Regions from separate parts of the Methylomonas montana genome, predicted to be linked through region 2. Evidence: riboswitches for the same ligand, from Rfam matches in the RefSeq annotation. Region 2 holds a riboswitch; the other holds the start of a gene.
What was found. A riboswitch is a leader RNA that binds a small molecule or an ion and turns the genes downstream of it on or off. The one in region 2 is predicted to bind cyclic di-GMP.
Positions count from the first base shown of each region.

Region 1: it holds a riboswitch for cyclic di-GMP, as region 2 does, so the genes downstream of both, QZJ86_RS13575 (hypothetical protein) here and QZJ86_RS17580 (hypothetical protein) in region 2, are expected to answer to the same signal.

Region 1 is NZ_CP129884.1:2,963,183-2,971,160, forward strand. It holds gene QZJ86_RS13570 (hypothetical protein) at 200-1,813, opposite strand; gene QZJ86_RS13575 (hypothetical protein) at 1,884-2,654, opposite strand; cyclic di-GMP riboswitch class I at 2,749-2,847, opposite strand; gene QZJ86_RS13580 (hypothetical protein) at 3,314-4,453, shown strand; gene QZJ86_RS13585 (hypothetical protein) at 4,650-4,772, opposite strand; gene ppk2 (polyphosphate kinase 2) at 4,798-5,580, opposite strand; gene QZJ86_RS13595 (GTPase) at 5,775-7,358, opposite strand; gene QZJ86_RS13600 (GTPase) at 7,339-7,978, opposite strand, start outside.
Region 2 is NZ_CP129884.1:3,795,336-3,803,313, forward strand. It holds gene QZJ86_RS17555 (UPF0149 family protein) at 101-631, shown strand; gene pepP (Xaa-Pro aminopeptidase) at 647-1,954, shown strand; gene ubiH (2-octaprenyl-6-methoxyphenyl hydroxylase) at 1,958-3,172, shown strand; gene QZJ86_RS17570 (hypothetical protein) at 3,245-3,658, shown strand; gene QZJ86_RS17575 (hypothetical protein) at 3,769-4,599, opposite strand; gene QZJ86_RS17580 (hypothetical protein) at 4,800-5,588, opposite strand; cyclic di-GMP riboswitch class I at 5,699-5,775, opposite strand; gene QZJ86_RS17585 (transglutaminase family protein) at 6,342-7,139, shown strand; gene QZJ86_RS17590 (transglutaminase family protein) at 7,144-7,978, shown strand, end outside.

The DNA of each region.
Region 1 (7,978 bases), 830 kb from region 2:
GCCATTGTATGAAGCTTAGGTTAAGTTTTTGTGACAGCGCTGTTCGGAGCAGGTATTCGCAAACCCTGCCAAGCATGGCTTCCGACTTGATTTGATACCCTAATAAAAACAAACCAGGCCAACCGCGATGAAGCGAGCTGGCCTGGTAATATTGATGGTCATCCATGACCGGCCGGGATTGCCCCGGCTTGGCTAGCTATTACAACTTGGCGTCGCCGTTGTTGTACAAGGTAGGGACGCGGCAGTTATTGACCGACACAGATGACGTAGCGTGGCTGTATGGGTTGACCGGTCTGCTGGACAAAAACGCACCGTTGGCTTCTGGAGTAAAGTTGGTCGGAACCGCCAGATAAGCGCCTTTTTCAGTGGTAAAGGTGTGGGTAAAGCCGTTGTTCAGAGCCGCCATTACTTCAGGCGCACCAGCCGATTTGATGACCGCATCGGTCAGTTTTTTCAGCGCGGTGTTTTCGGTGGCGTTGGCGGAGAACACATGGTTGGTCCAGTATTGGAAGGTATTTTCCGCCCAATCTCTGTATTTGCCGCTGACTACGTTAGCCAGAGTCGGCGCGACGCCGTCCAGTTTCACGAAACGGAATTTGCTGGCAGCGGCGGTTTTTTTCTCCAGCGACTGGATACCGACCGCCCAACGCACGCCCCAGGTGTTATCAAAGCCGTTAGCGGCGTTGGTGCCGTCATCCAATTCATCCAGGCAGTTACCGACCGAACCGGAAGTGTTGTTTTCGTGGATCATCGGATAGCCGTCGCCTTCAGCAAAGCCCAAGGCAACCGCGTCACCTGCTGGCGGGGTAGCGCCAGCGGCAGTGGTGCAGGGGTCTTGCAGGAATTTGATGTTGGATTGCGCTTGTGTACCGGAACCGTTTTCGCGGCGGCAGGTGTGCAGGTTAGACGCGCCTGGCAAATAAGCGGCAGCATTGGCAGCAGCCCAATCATACAGACCCAAACCGGTAGCACCGACTTTGATTTGGTTCCAGTCCGCCCAGTTACCGGCGTGAATCGCCGCCACTTGCGCAGAACTCAAGCTAGGCATGCAGGCTTCGGCTTCGCTGCCGACGGTGCAAGTCGCCGGAATCGCGCCGGTCGAAATTTGCGCGGCTTGCAGGGCAAAGTACAGTTTTTTAGTGACAGGTACGCCAAAGGCCAGCGCCGAGGCGCTTTTCACGGTCAATTTGGCCACGTCGTCGGCAGTCACGTCCGAATAACCGGCTGGTGTATTGTTGCCGGTAAACTGCGCAGGGTCGACGTCGGAAATGCCGAAGTCAGCGATGTGCTTGACGTATTTGGTAGGATCAGCCAGGTCGTAAGGGCATTCGATGACACCCAAAGTGGTGCCGGCAACCGGTGCGGTGACTTGAGTGCAAGCCGAGCTGATTTTCAAAAACTCGATACTGGCACTAGCGGCATCGCCATTGGCTTCGGCGATCAGCGGGCTGACGCCGAACGCGGAACCGCCAGCACTGCGTTTATAAACCAGGATGTTAGGCTTATTGGTTGGCAAACCGCTGTTGGTGGCGGCTTTTTCGCACAAATAAGCGTTTTGGTCGGAGCCGGTCAAGCTGTCTTTATATTTCCAGACTTTTTTGCTGCTGTCGCAAACTTTATCGACAGCTGGCACGGTGGAATCGGTGATCAGCTTTTCGATGAAGTTGACCGCCGCGGAAGCGCCGGACAAATATACGGTGTTGGTTTGCGCGGGATCGATGATCGGCAAGTTGTTGGCATCAACGTTGATGGCCGCTTGCGCGCCGGAAGACAGGGCGGCGGAAATCGCCACGCCTAATACTAATTTTTTCATGAGTTTTTCCTCTGGTGTTAAGATTGAATCATTGAGACGGGATGGCAAACAAACGCCATCCCTGGGAACCTTACGCGGCAGCGTGTTTACGGCGAGTCATGCGCAACACGCCCATCAGGCCGGCGCCGAACATCCAGACTGCGGCAGGCAGCGGCACCGCGGCAACGGCAGGACCGTAGCTCAACGAGTTGCCTGCCAATGTCCATTTACCGGCAGTCAACACAGGTGCAGCAGTGCCGTTCAAGTAAAAGAAGTTACCGGCCGAACCATAGGCAATATTCGCTGCCGCATCACTTTTGGTTCCCCACAAGGTATCGGCAGTGTTGAGTTGATTGTGCTGTCCGGTATTGGCTGTATCGGAATCGGCCACCAATGAACTCAAGTTTGCCGCTGTGTTGGACACTGTTTCACCTGGGTTATCAGCCAACGCACCGCCGTTGATCGCGCCGGCGTGATTCTTGATACCAGTACCAGCAGCAGCCGCAACAGTTAAGTTGGTGTAAGCAGCCGGAGCACCCGCACTGGTTGCCAATTGTTTGGAGCCATTACCTACCGCAACCGTAAATACAGTTTGTGATGCATCCAAACCGGCTGAAAAAGTATTCCACAGCGCGTAAGCTGACAGATCAAAGCTTTTGGTATATGAAGCATTACCAACATTAGCAATCAAATCACCGTTGGTCAGACCCAAATCCAGCGTAAAAGTCAGGGCTTGGCTTTTGTCATAAACAGACAAAAAGGCTTCTGAGAGTGTAGCGCTACCGGTTGCGATACTCGCGTTCGCCGCGCCAGCGCCTGCCAACAGAGCCGCAGCCATTAAAGTTTTGCCGAAATGTTTCATTGTTTGTTTCCTTATGATTTAAAAATAAAAGTCTAAATACACAAGGTGACAGCCCAGCCATCTTGAGCATTGTCAATGTACGTCCTTATCATCGCCAGCCATCCAGGCCACCCGCCAAAGCAGGCATGACATTCAATACTCAAGATCCGAAGCTTTCCGTCCCCGCCTCGCGACGAGTTTGGCTTTTACACGCTTATTTTTACACTGCTATCTAACACCAAGACGGTGCTGCTCTCCCCGCTACCATGTTGCATGTCGCTCTACCCTCGCCGACTCCCTAACCTCTTCCGTCGCCTACTCCCTATGCGTGCCGTCCTTGCTCCCTAATCTGTCCTGAATCTTTACGAACCGCCCGAATAGGGCCTGTCCTTCAGTTGCGGCGGATTATTCCAGAGCAAATCGGGGGTTTCCGTTACACGTCTGTTACGGTTTCGTTAAATGTAATACGCACGCCACCGCGACTCGCCGAAAAGCCGTCAGCCATATCGGCCCAAGCGTTTGTTTTAATTGAATAGCTTTCCGCGACGATGCTGAAATGACTTCAGCCAAGGGAACTTGCCGGTAAACCGATCCGGCTGTACAGTTGGACTTTTAAGGACTGCAAGTCTTGCGCTTGCCGACTAAACATCACTATCGGCTGTCAAACGAAAGGAAACGGAATGAGCGAAACAACAACCCTGGAACAAGCTTTTGGCAGCGCCGCCCACCCAATCAAAGGGCTGGAGCATTTAGCCAGGGATTTGAATCGCTGGTATTTGAACCAGCCGGCCGAGCATCACTTCCTGCATCCTTGTGTGATCGACGGTAAACCGGCGCTGGTGTGCCAAGCCGGTTTGAGTCTCAATGCCCAAGCAGCCTTTGCAGCGTTGCAAGATATTGCCCGGCGTTACGGCATTTATTTAAAGGAAGACAGTCGCTTAAAGAACGATGACTCGATTCCGCATAACCGCCGCCGCAATGTCTGTTTGGTGTTAAGTTTTTGTATCGGCATGATGGCGACTTCTCGGGTCGTCACTGCCAAAGATTTGCTGCCGGTCAATGCCGTGCAGCCGGCGGCCAGCCAAATTACCGAGCCGATTAGCCGGATGCAAGCCAGCCTGGCGGTCGGCGGCGATGGCGTCTCGGTGATTCGCTTGCGTCAGCAAAAACCGCCCTCTGCCGCCCAGGTATTGGCCGCGTACAGTCAGAAACAAGCGACGTTAACAAGCAATCAACTCGCGGAAACCGAAATCGCCGGCTTCCTGACCACGCTCTATCAAGCCGAATCTGGCGACCCTGCTTCGATCAACGCCGACCTGGCCGCCATCGCCGACTATTATTCGCGCTATCCGCAAGTCATCGGTTTAATCAACGAGTTACGCGGCCAAAAACTGACACTCAAATATCGGCAAAACAACTGGCAGACCCAAGCCTGGGGCAACCAATATGGCGTAGACAGCGTCACCATCTACTTCGACACCCGGCTGGGCGCGCAATTGCTGAACGCCCCCGGCTGCGACGCCACGCCGGCCTGTAGCATTTCGCCGGCCGACGCTTTATTACACGAATTACTGCATGCCAAATTGATGCTATTGGATAGCCAACATTTCATCGAAGGCGGCGGTATGGCTCAAACCTTGTATCCATTTGAGCATGAGCGGGAAGTGATCTCGCACGAAAACGAGCTATACCAAGACATGAATCAAATGGATGGCCTGGCCCGGCCTTTGCGGCATCGGCATAGCGGCGAATTGCTACAGGTAAGCTGCCCTGCCTGCACCCCGACCAAGCAAGTTGCCTCGGCCGATTTAAGCCTGTAAAACTGGAGGGGATCTCTAAAATCTCCTTCTTCCTCCGGAGGCTGTCGTAAAAGTCAAATGTAGGTTGGGCAGAGCAGAGCGAAGCCCAACAAAACCAAAATGTTGGGCTTCATTGTATTCAGCCCAACCTACCTTTTACGACAATCTCCTCCAGGAGAAGGTTGAGATCAGGGGATTATATCAGTAACTTATACCCTCACCACTGGTTACAGATCATGACGTAAGCATCCAGCCGCGCAATTTTCCAGGCCGCACCCTGTATCTGGACGATTGCAGGGTTATCGGAAACGCCGGTTTTCGCGAGCACTCGATCACTCATGCCTACCGAACCTTGCCCACCCGCCTCAAGGCGCAATCATGCCGTTGTGCAAATAGCTTTCTTCGTAATTGAAGACAATATTGGCGTCCGGCAGTACCAGCGCCTCGTTTTTGCCCTTGTAATCCAAGCGAAATAGTAAATCCTTGATGATGTTGATCCGCGCGGCCTGCTTGTCGTCCGACCTGACCACGGTCCACGGCGCGGACAAATGATGGGTTCTGGCAAACATGATGTTGCGGGCGTCGCTGTATTGCTGCCAATGTTTTTGCGCTTCCTTGTCGATGGGGCTGACTTTCCATTGTTTAAGCGGATCTTTTTCACGTTGTTTCAGGCGTTCTTTCTGTTCGGCCTTGCTGATGTCCAGATAATATTTCAGCAGTTTGATGCCGGAGCGCACTAGCAATTGCTCGTAGTGGGAAACGGTTTCGATGAATTCGTGATATTCGGCGTCGCTGCAAAACTCCATCACCCGCTCGACGCCGGCCCGGTTGTACCAACTGCGGTTGAACAATACCATTTCCTGCGCGGCCGGCAGATGGTGCGTGTAACGTTGAAAATACCAGGTGCTAAGGTCGCGATCGGACGGTTTGCCCAGCGCCACCACCCGAATTTCCCTCGGGCTGAGATGCTGAATGATGCGCTTGATGGTACCGTCCTTGCCGCCGGCATCACGGCCTTCGAAGATAATCAGAATCTTGTCGCCATGCTTGATGATGTGGTTCTGCAACTTGACCAGTTCCTCCTGGAGTTGTTGCAAAGTATCTTTGTAGACTTGTTTATCGGGTTTGGGTGCGTGTTTTTTGCTCATGGTGGCCGGCCTTGTTTAAAGTGTGTCGGTAAACATAGCAACAATGCGCGCGTATTGTAATGGCCGGATAAATTTGGCCACTTTATTAGATGTTGGGCGAGCAAGCGTTTTTCGCTTGTCCACCGAATTGGACGATTTCGCGTGGGCACGAAAAACATATGCCTCCCGGCTAGCTATCAAAATTCAAGTTAATTTCAATCCGCCAACAACACCCTACCCAATAAACTCCCCTTGTCGATCGAGGCAACCGGCTCCGCCGCGCAACGTTCGATCATCGTCAATAATTGCTGTCGCAATAATTCGTTCCGCTGTTGCTCGGCCTGCATCGTCAATTTGATCTCGGCCATCACCGCCGACAAGCCCTGCTGCAAGCCTTTCTGCAAGCCTTTCAACGCCGCCTTCTGCAAGGATGGCTGGATTTTTTTATGCAGGAAAAACGGGATCAGCCAGCTCAGGGCAATCAGCAATACGCTATGAACCGCAAAGTCTGTGCCGAGATAAGCCGTGGCGTCTGCGGCGCTGTGATAGTAGCCGGAGAACACTTGATAACCGACCGCGCCCATTGCCGCCAACGGCAGCAGCGTTTCGCAGATCGCGGTCAGCTTTAATAAAAAGCGCTGGGCGCCGTTGCCGGGCTTGAGCAAAGCCTGGCGGCCGGCCAGTTCGGTCTGGGCGGTAAGATTTTTCTCGGCATTGTCCCGGATGGTTTGCAGCGCGGTTTTTAAAGGCTTGCTGGGGATATTGGCTTGCGCGGCCTGCAATATCAGTTCGTCCAACAGATCGTTCAAACGGTTTTGCGCCCAGTCGTCCCACAGTTTGATCTCGGCTTTTTGGCCAAGGTTTTCCGCCCAGAATTGCGCGAGTTGTTTGATGGGCCAGGCCAAACCCTGCTGCAAGCTGGCTTCCGCATGTTGCCACAGGGCATCCAGATTTTGCAGCAATTGCTGATAATCCTGCCCGGAAAACTCGTCGGCCAGCTGTTGCAAAGCTTGTTGCAATTGCTGCCGGCGAAATTGCTCGCCGCGCAATTCCAGTTGGGCGACGCTGTGCCGGCCGGATAGTTGCCGCAACTGCTCCAGCAATTGCGCAAACTCATCGCCGTCCGGTTCGCTGCAACTGGTACGAAAGATCAAGGGATCGCTAAAACCGGCCTTGCCCAGCTGCTTTTTAAAGTCGTCGTATTGCACCGGCTGGCCACGATCCCACTGGTTCATCACAAACAACCAGGCATGTTTAGCACCTTCCGCCAACAACAACTGCCAGGCCTTGTTGTCGCGGTAGCGTTCCGGGCTGACCACGTAAAGCAAGACGTCGATATGCGGCAGCCACTCCAAAACCAAGCGTTTGTTACTGAGTTCGACGCTGTCGAAATCCGGCATGTCGATCCAGACAATATGACTATTGGCTGCGTCGTTATGCTGGCTGATCTTGATGCTGTCCAGTGGCAAGCCGGCCGGCAGTTTATTGATCGCCAGACTCTGATGGTGATACAGCGTGACTTCTCGCGAGGTAGGCCTTTCGATGCCGGCTCTGGCAATCGCTTGGCCGGCCAAGCGGTTTAATAAGCTGCTTTTGCCGACGCCGGTGCCGCCCATGAAGGCAACGATCAGCGGCCGCGCATCCGGATCGGAAACGCTGGCGGCGAATAGATTGTCGGCGCTGCGCGTGTCTATCGTCGTCAATAACTGCGCTCGTTTGGCGCTCAGGCGGCCTTCGGCTTGCGCGGCTGCCGCCCATTGCCGGGCCTGCGTCAACAATTCAGAGTAATCGTAAGCCATGTTTCTTCTCTTTCAGCGCCTGTTCCGCCTGTGACAAAAGTTGTTCGGAAATATTGAAGCGGGTTTGCGACTGCACGCCTTGCGGCAGCAAATACAGGCGCTGTTTCAGGCAAGCCTCGAACAGCGCGGTTTTGACGGTATTGAGCTGATGTTGTTTTAACTCGGCTTCGACTTTATGCATATAACTGCCGATGGCGCTTTCCGCCAACAAGGAGGTAATGGTCAACATCAACGGCGTGATCACCAGATCGTGAATGCCAATGCCGCCAGCCTGAATCGCCAGTAACAACGCGCCGGCATCGGTGGTGACGCGAGTGGCGCGCAGGCTGTTCAAAACTATCGGTTGCTCTTGCAGTTTCAGATACAAGCGCTGAGCGGAAGCCTCGACATCCTGCTGAAAATCGCTGTGATAGTCGCTGACCGCCTGGCGATAGGTCTGCAATAAATCGGTGCGCTTCTGTCGGAGCGCCATTGCGGTTTCCTTCCACCAGCGGCTGTCGGCCGGTTCGGTTTCGGTTCTTTCCAGCAAACGGTCGGCCAGCTGGATCATCAGATGCTCGCCCAACTGATTCAATACCGCCAATTCCTGATTGGGATTGATGGTCGAGCGGCCGCCGCCC
Region 2 (7,978 bases):
GCAGGAGTATGGGCCGATATGACGTTATAATCATCGTGGATGGCGAAGAATGTTAGCATAAGCCATGTTATTAAACAGCTTTAATAGGAACACAGATCAAATGACCTATCGCTCGGTTAATGCCATTTTGGAGCAACAGGATACCGACATCGGTGCGGCGGAAGCGCATGGCATTGCCACCGGCATACTGTGTGTCGAAATCCGGGCCGATGCCGAAAACTGGCTGCGCGAGTTATTCGCAGACGAACAGCAGTTAATCGACGAGGACAAAGCCTTATTGCATGGTGTGTTCGAAAAAACCCGGCAATTACTGGAAAATCAGAACGACGAATTTGCCTTCGACTTACTGATGCCCGAGGACGACGAACCCTTGGAAGAGCAAGTGGAAGCTCTGCGTAGCTGGTGCCAGGGTTTTCTGTTCGGCGTCGGTTACGCGCAAACCGGTGCCGACTGGCCGGGGGATACCGCCGAAGTGATGCGCGATATCATAGAACTGACCAAAATCGACACCGACGTCGCCGGCGAAGACGATGAAAGCGCGCTGATCGAAATTCGCGAATACGTGCGTGCCGCGGTTTTTACCGTCCGCGATCAGTTTGCCGAACTCAGCCAATCGTCGCAAAGCCACTAACGCCAAAAATCGACCATGAAACAAAGCGAATTCAAAAAACGCCGAGCCAGCCTGATGAAGCAAATCGGCAAGGGCAATATCGCCATTATCGCCAGCGCTTCACAACGCACCCGCAACCGCGACGTCCATTATCCATTCCGCCAGGATAGCGATTTTTACTATCTGACCGGCTTTAACGAAGCCGAATCGATGGCCGTATTCATCCCCGGCCGCGAACAAGGCGAATACATCCTGTTCTGCCGCGAATTCGACGAGAAAAAAGCCTTGTGGGAAGGCGCTCACGCCGGCCTGGAAGGTGCCACCAAGCATTACGAAGCCGACGACTCTTTTCCGATCGACGATCTGGACGACATCCTGCCCGGCATGCTGGAAAACAAGGGCAAGGTGTTCTACCCGATGGGCAAGGACAGCGATCTGGACCACAAACTGCTGGAATGGATCAATCACATTCGCAAGCAATCGCGCAGCGGCGTCAGCGCGCCCGGCGAACTGGTGTCGCTGGAACACATCCTCCACGAAATGCGCTTATTCAAAAGCCCGGAAGAACTGAAATTGATGCGCCGCGCCGGCGCAGTGTCCGCCAAGGCTCATATCCGCGCCATGCAAGCCTGCAAACCCGGTGTGTACGAATATCAAATCGAAGCCGAGCTGATCCACGAATTCATTCAAGACGGCCTGCGCGCGGTGGCTTATCCATCCATCGTCGCCGGCGGTAAAAACGCCTGCGTGCTGCATTACGTCGACAACAAGGACAAACTCAACAAAGGCGATCTACTTCTGATCGACGCCGGCGTCGAGTGCGACCATTACGCCGCCGACATTACCCGCACCTTTCCGGTATCCGGCAAATTTAGCGAACCGCAAAAAAAGCTCTATCAATTGGTGTTGGATGCCCAAGCCGCCGCGCTGGCCGAGATCAAACCCGGTAACCCTTGGAACAAGGCTCACGACGCTTCGGTGGAAACGCTCACTAGGGGCCTGATCGAACTGGGTCTGTTAAAAGGCAAACCCAAAAAACTGATCAAGGACGAAAAATACAAACAGTTTTACATGCACCGCATCGGCCACTGGCTGGGCATGGACGTGCACGACGTCGGCGATTACAAGATCAAGGACGAATGGCGCCTGCTGGAACCGGGCATGGTCTTAACCGTGGAACCAGGCCTGTACGTGCCGGCCGACTGCGAAACGGTGGACAAGCAATGGCGCGGCATCGGTATTCGTATCGAAGACGATGTGTTGGTGACTAAAGACGGCCATGAGATTCTCACTCACGGCGTCCCCAAAGCAGTTGCCGACATCGAAGCGCTGATGGCGGGCTAAGCAATGCAAACCGATTTCGACCTGATCATCGTCGGCGCCGGCCTGGCCGGTAACTGTCTGGCCCTGGCGCTGAAAAATAGCGGCTTGAAGATTGCGTTGGTCGAAGCCAATAGCCGTGAACAACTGCGCCATTCGCCGGCCGGCGACCGCGCACTGGCCTTGGCGGCCGGCACCGTGGAACTGCTGAATGCATTGGGCGCCTGGCGCGGCGTCGCCGACAAAGCCACCGCCATCAAACATATTCACGTCTCGGACCGCGGCCACTTCGGCAAGACCCGGCTGGCGGCGGAAGATCAAGGCGTCGAAGCGCTGGGTTACGTGATCGTCGCCCGCGACATCGAACAGCACATGGCCGATCTGGTCGAAAAAACCGACACGGTTTGCCTGTACCAAACCAGAGTCGCCGGCTTGATGTCCGGCCGTGACGCGGTCAATGTCAGTCTGAAACAGCACGACGGCAGCTCGTTAAATGTCAGCGCGCAACTGCTGGTCGGCGCCGACGGTGGCAACTCCACGGTACGCAAGCTGCTGGAAATTCCGCAACAAGTTACCGAATACGGACAGACCGCACTGGTCACCACGGTGCAATCGGCGCTGCCGCACCGCAACACTGCCTTCGAACGCTTCACCGAATTCGGCCCGCTGGCCTTGCTGCCGGTGGCCGGCAAACAATCGGCGGTGGTCTGGACCCGCAGCCACGAGCAAGCCGAGACACTGATTAACGTCAACGACCGCGAGTTTCTCGCCGAGCTGCAGAACTGTTTCGGTTACCGTTTGGGCGAACTGAAACTCGCCGCGCCGCGCCGGGCTTTTCCGTTAAGCCTGATCCGTGCCGAAAGCATGGTTTCCGGCCGCACCGTGATCATCGGCAACGCCGTGCATCAATTGCATCCAGTCGCTGGCCAAGGCTTTAACTTAGGCATTCGCGATGTGGCTTTGCTGGCAGAAATGTTGATCGACCAACAACAGCAAAACGGCGATTTGGGCGATGCCCGCCTGCTGAAAAACTACAGCCGGCAACGCCAACAAGATCATGGCAAAACCATAGGTTTTACCAACAGCGTGGTAAAGCTGTTCTCCAACGGCAATCTGCCGTTGGCAGCCGTGCGTAACGCCGGCCTGACCCTGCTGGACCACCTACCGTTTGCCAAACAATTGCTGACCCGACATGCAATGGGATTGGCCGAGCGCTTACCTAAGCTGGGCGACCGGGAGTAGCAAACTTGCCGAAAACACTTATGCTGATTCCGGCCTACAACTGACCATAAAACAATAAAAACAGGGGGAGCCATGAGTTTTAAATCCAGTTTGGTCAAAATCGTTATCAAGTTGACACCCAACGCACTGATCATTTGGGTAGCCAACAAGATACTCAAAGGGGTTGCCGAATTGCAGGCTTTCAATTTCGACATTGATGCCCGAAAAATCTATGCGCAGACCTTGCTTTATGGCGAGGAAGTACCGATTGAATTGAGCCTGGAAGATTTTGCCGTGTTCAATGACGGCGAGGGTTACCGCTTCATCATCCATCATGCCAGCTCGAACAAACCCTGGCTGAACAACCTGCTGGCCCGCGTCATCGGTAAAGGCTGGAAGATTCCGTCGTTGCCGCATTTCAGCGCCCAGTTGGAGCTGGTTGCCGAAGTGTTCAAGGCCAAACCGGTAGCGTTAGAAAGCGCCGACGACGACGTTATCGATGGCTAATTAAAATTGACGTCATGTCCCGATGCAATCTGGGACATGACGAGTATTAGCACTACAAAAAGATGACTATTTGTTCAGCGCTTCCATAGTTTTTCCATTCGCCGTACGGCTCAGGACCAACGTTTACGATAAGTCGAGAACCCCAGCCCCGCTATCCCGCTCGCAAACAACCAAAAGGCAGCCGGTAACGGGACGACAGTGGTTTGAAAGCTAAAGGTGCCGACTCGGGTATCGCGGATGCCGCCGAGATGATCGAAGCCATTGCCCAGACCCAGAATCCCGCTCAAACTCAATGTGTTGCCGCTCAATTGGGTGCTGACATCGAACAAATCAAACCCGCCGATCCGAAAGCCGATGTTGTTCATCAAAATCCAACCGGATTGCCCGGTGACAGCATTTGCCAACGCCGGGATATACTCCAGATCCAGATCGCCAAACAGTACGCGGTTATTCGGCGGGTCGACATCGACCCGAAAACGCATCACGCCGCCCAATCCGATCTGCCCGGTCGCCGTGCCGCTTAAATTGGCGGGATCGAATGAAAAGGTGGTGGCTTTGTTTTGCCTACCTAACGGATTGACCGGCAGGGACGAGGCGTTGACCTGAAATTGCCGACCAAGGGCGGAAATTTCATCCGACACGCTGTCGTAAAGATCCGGTGTATTTTCATCTCGAAGCTGGCTAGACGTTTTCGATGCCGCCGAGGCATCGAAATACTCTTCCAGGTAAAGAGAAGGCCGGCAACAGATAGAAAATGTCTCGGTCGGCGCGTCGGGGTAATTATCTTTAATCACCCCGGCAATCAGCGCGTCCCGATCCAGATTTAGCGTCATGGCGCCACCGCTTACCGTGGCCGCTTCCGCATTGCCGAAAGCGAATGCACCATATACGGCCACGCCAACCAGCATGCCGCGAATAACAGGGTAGTGATACTTTTTCATTATTTTCTCTCGCTGGATTTACGTCCAGGGTCTATGGATTTGAGCGGCGATCAGCCCGGTATTGCATCTTCGTTGGCCGGCTTGAATAGCCGTCGAACAAATACCGTGGTTCGCTCCTGACGGAATGCCCCACGACGACATTGCAAACAGGTGGGGAAGCCAGATGCAGCGCATACGGCTGCATCTGGCAGGACAATGATCTAAGCGCTCACGCAATGCAACTGACGGCGTTTGTAGCCAATCAAGCCCAACAGCGAGCTGCCGAACAACCACACTGCGCTCGGTAGCGGTACCGCAGCCGGCGTCAGGCTCAGGCTACCGACAACAGCGGTCTGTCCGGCGCCGCTTACCCCCAGGAACGAACTCCAGGTCAGGCCAAATGCGTTCGGATAAGTAGTAGGTCCCACGCCGCCGCCTAAGATCAAGTCGCCGCTCAATGTCAGTTCGCCGTTAGCGTTGACCGATTCGCTGGCATTGCTTAACTGTAGAAAAGTCGTCCCTTTAAAGAACAAGTCATGCGAAACCAAATTCCAGATGCTGCCGATTTTTTCCAAGGTAAAGTCATAAGGCATCAAAACCCCTGCCCCCGGATTACCCGGCACAGCCAGCCTTAAAGCGCCACTCAAGCCAATCTGACCCGCTGCGGTATTACCGGTATCCGTCGTGGTGGCTTCCAGATAACGATTGGGCGGATTTCCGTAAAAAACCGTGGTATCGACACTGTTAACTGAAAACTGCATATTCGAGGTCGAACCGCTACCGCCGGCCGTATTTGCATTGATGGCGGTGGTGTTATAGCTGGCGTCGAAATAACGATCCACAATCCAGCCGGCCGCCGCGCTAAAAGCGCTATTGTCGATACTGATGCGGGCATTGCCGCTAACCAAGGCCGCACTGGCCGACGCGGGTGCCAATAATCCGCTGAATACCACAAATGCCAATACCCCGGCATTAGCCAATTTCGAGCGATGGTTTTTTCTCTGTTTCATTATTTATCCTTAAAAAGCGATTTACGGTTGCAGTTAATCTTCAAGGCCTTGGCCGACCGCTGCAGTGGTTTTCGCAATTCCGGCAAACAGTACTCTCAGGCCTGTCACTTGAAGGTAACCCGGCTGTCTCGTTCCAAGACCCGTGGCTTTCCGACTCCGTCTCACGGCGGATGTGGCTAAATGTCGTCATCCCTACGACGCCGCTCCTCTCCTTGAGCGAAGGCATCCTGATCATGCCAAGCATTTAAAATAACGCTGTTGAATTTTGTGGATTACTCCGGATTGAAGGGAGTAGTCGTTCAAATACTTGCTAGTACTTGGCATGACCGGCCTTATTCCGATTGCGGCCATGCCGCAGCAAGTGATCTAGCAAACCAAAGCAATAAGCAGACCAATGTCGTTCATCCTTGGCTTTTGACTGGTCGGCATGGCTCAGCACGGTCGGAAAACGTGAATTTTGTGACAAAGCGAGTTAAATCCCTGATTATCGAAATGCCAGATAACATAGTTTTCCAAGACAATGGTCAGGGATAGGTGCCTGTTATATCCAAGCATTGCGGATTTATTCCATTTCCAGGAAACCACGAAGCTCGATAGGCCCGTATAATGATTGCGTCGGCGCGTCAACGCCGACAGGTAATCGCCGTTGACGGAGAGCCATCCGTAACCGTCATTCCAGAGTAAAATTACCGCCTGCCGACAGCTGCTAAAATATGGCTGACATTTCTCGGTAATCAAAAAAGGATAACCAACATGTGGCTGCAAACTAGCTGCGAAATCAACTTCGACGTCAGCGTCGATACCCCGTTTATCCTGATGTTGCGGCCGCGTAACGGCGCCAATCAATGGGTGGCCCGCGAGTCTTACACCTTGAAGCCGACGGTGCCGGTTTTCGAATATACCGACTACTACGGCAACCTCTGTCAACGGTTGATCGCGCCGCCCGGCGAGTTTTCCGTGCATACCAGCGCCGATATTCACACCACCGAACATATCGACACCTGTCCCGGCGCGCCGTTTACCGAGGTACAGAATTTGCCGGAAACGGTACTGACTTATCTGCTGCCGACCCGCTATTGCGAATCCGACCGCTTCATCGATCTGGCTAGGGAAATCGTCGCCGAGGAGAGGCCAGGCTACGATCAGGTCGCCAGACTGAACCAATGGATACGCGACTATATCCGCTTCAATCCCGATTCCCCGCACTTTCAGATGTCGGCAGTGGAAGTCAATCTGGCCGGCGAAGGCGTTTGCCGCGAATTGGCGCATCTGGGTATCGCACTGTGCCGGGCGCTCTGCATTCCGGCCCGCATGGTGGTGGGCTATTTGTACGGCCTACAGCCGATGGATTTTCATGCCTGGTTTGAAGCCTATGTCGGCGGACGCTGGTATACATTCGATCCCACCCAAGCCGAGCCGCGCGGCGGACGGGTGATCGTCGCTTACGGACACGATGCCGCCGACGTGGCGATCTTCACCCAGTTCGGCCCGGCGTTGTATCCGACGCAGATGCAAGCCGGCGTCCAGCTGTTAGAGAACCTGCCGAATTAAAGCCATGCAGCGTTTACGGATACGACATCTGACCGAATATTGGTTTACCGGTCCGGTGATACTGAATCAGCATCGCCTGCTGTTGCGCCCGCGCGAGGGCCACGATGTGCGAATAGAATCGTCGCGGCTTGAGATCAGCCCGGTTTATAGCATCAAGTGGTATCGGGACATATTCGATAATTCGCTGGCGCTGGTCGACTTTTTAGAGCCGGCCGACAAATTGAGCATTACCAGCGATGTGATCATTCAGCACTACGAAGAGGCGCCGCTGAATTTTTGTGTGGCCGATTATGCGTTGACTTACCCTTTTGCTTATAAAACCAGCGAACGTATCGACCTGGCCGCGTTTCAACAACCGGTGTTTGCCGACGATCAAGCAGCCGTTCAGCAATGGTTGCAAGACATCGGTCTAGGCGGCGGCATGGAAACATTCAGTTTGCAATCCAAACTGAATCACACCATCCATGACCGGTTTTGCTACCGGATGCGCGAGGAAGCCGGCGTGCAATCGCCCGCCCAAACCCTTCGTCTCGGCAGCGGCTCGTGCCGAGACTATGCCACCTTATTCATCGAAGCCTGCCGTTGCCTGGGCCTGGCCAGCCGCTTCGTCAGCGGCTATCTGCACGCGCCGGCCACAGAAGCCGGCAATGCATCGACCCACGCCTGGGCTGAAGTTTATTTGCCCGGCTGCGGCTGGCAGGGCTTCGATCCCACCACCGGTGAAATCACCAGCCACCGCCACATCGCCGTCGCGGTGGCCCGCGATCCGGAATCGATACCGCCCGTGTCCGGCAGCTTTATCGGTCCCCGCCAAGCCACGCCGCGCATGGTGGTCGATG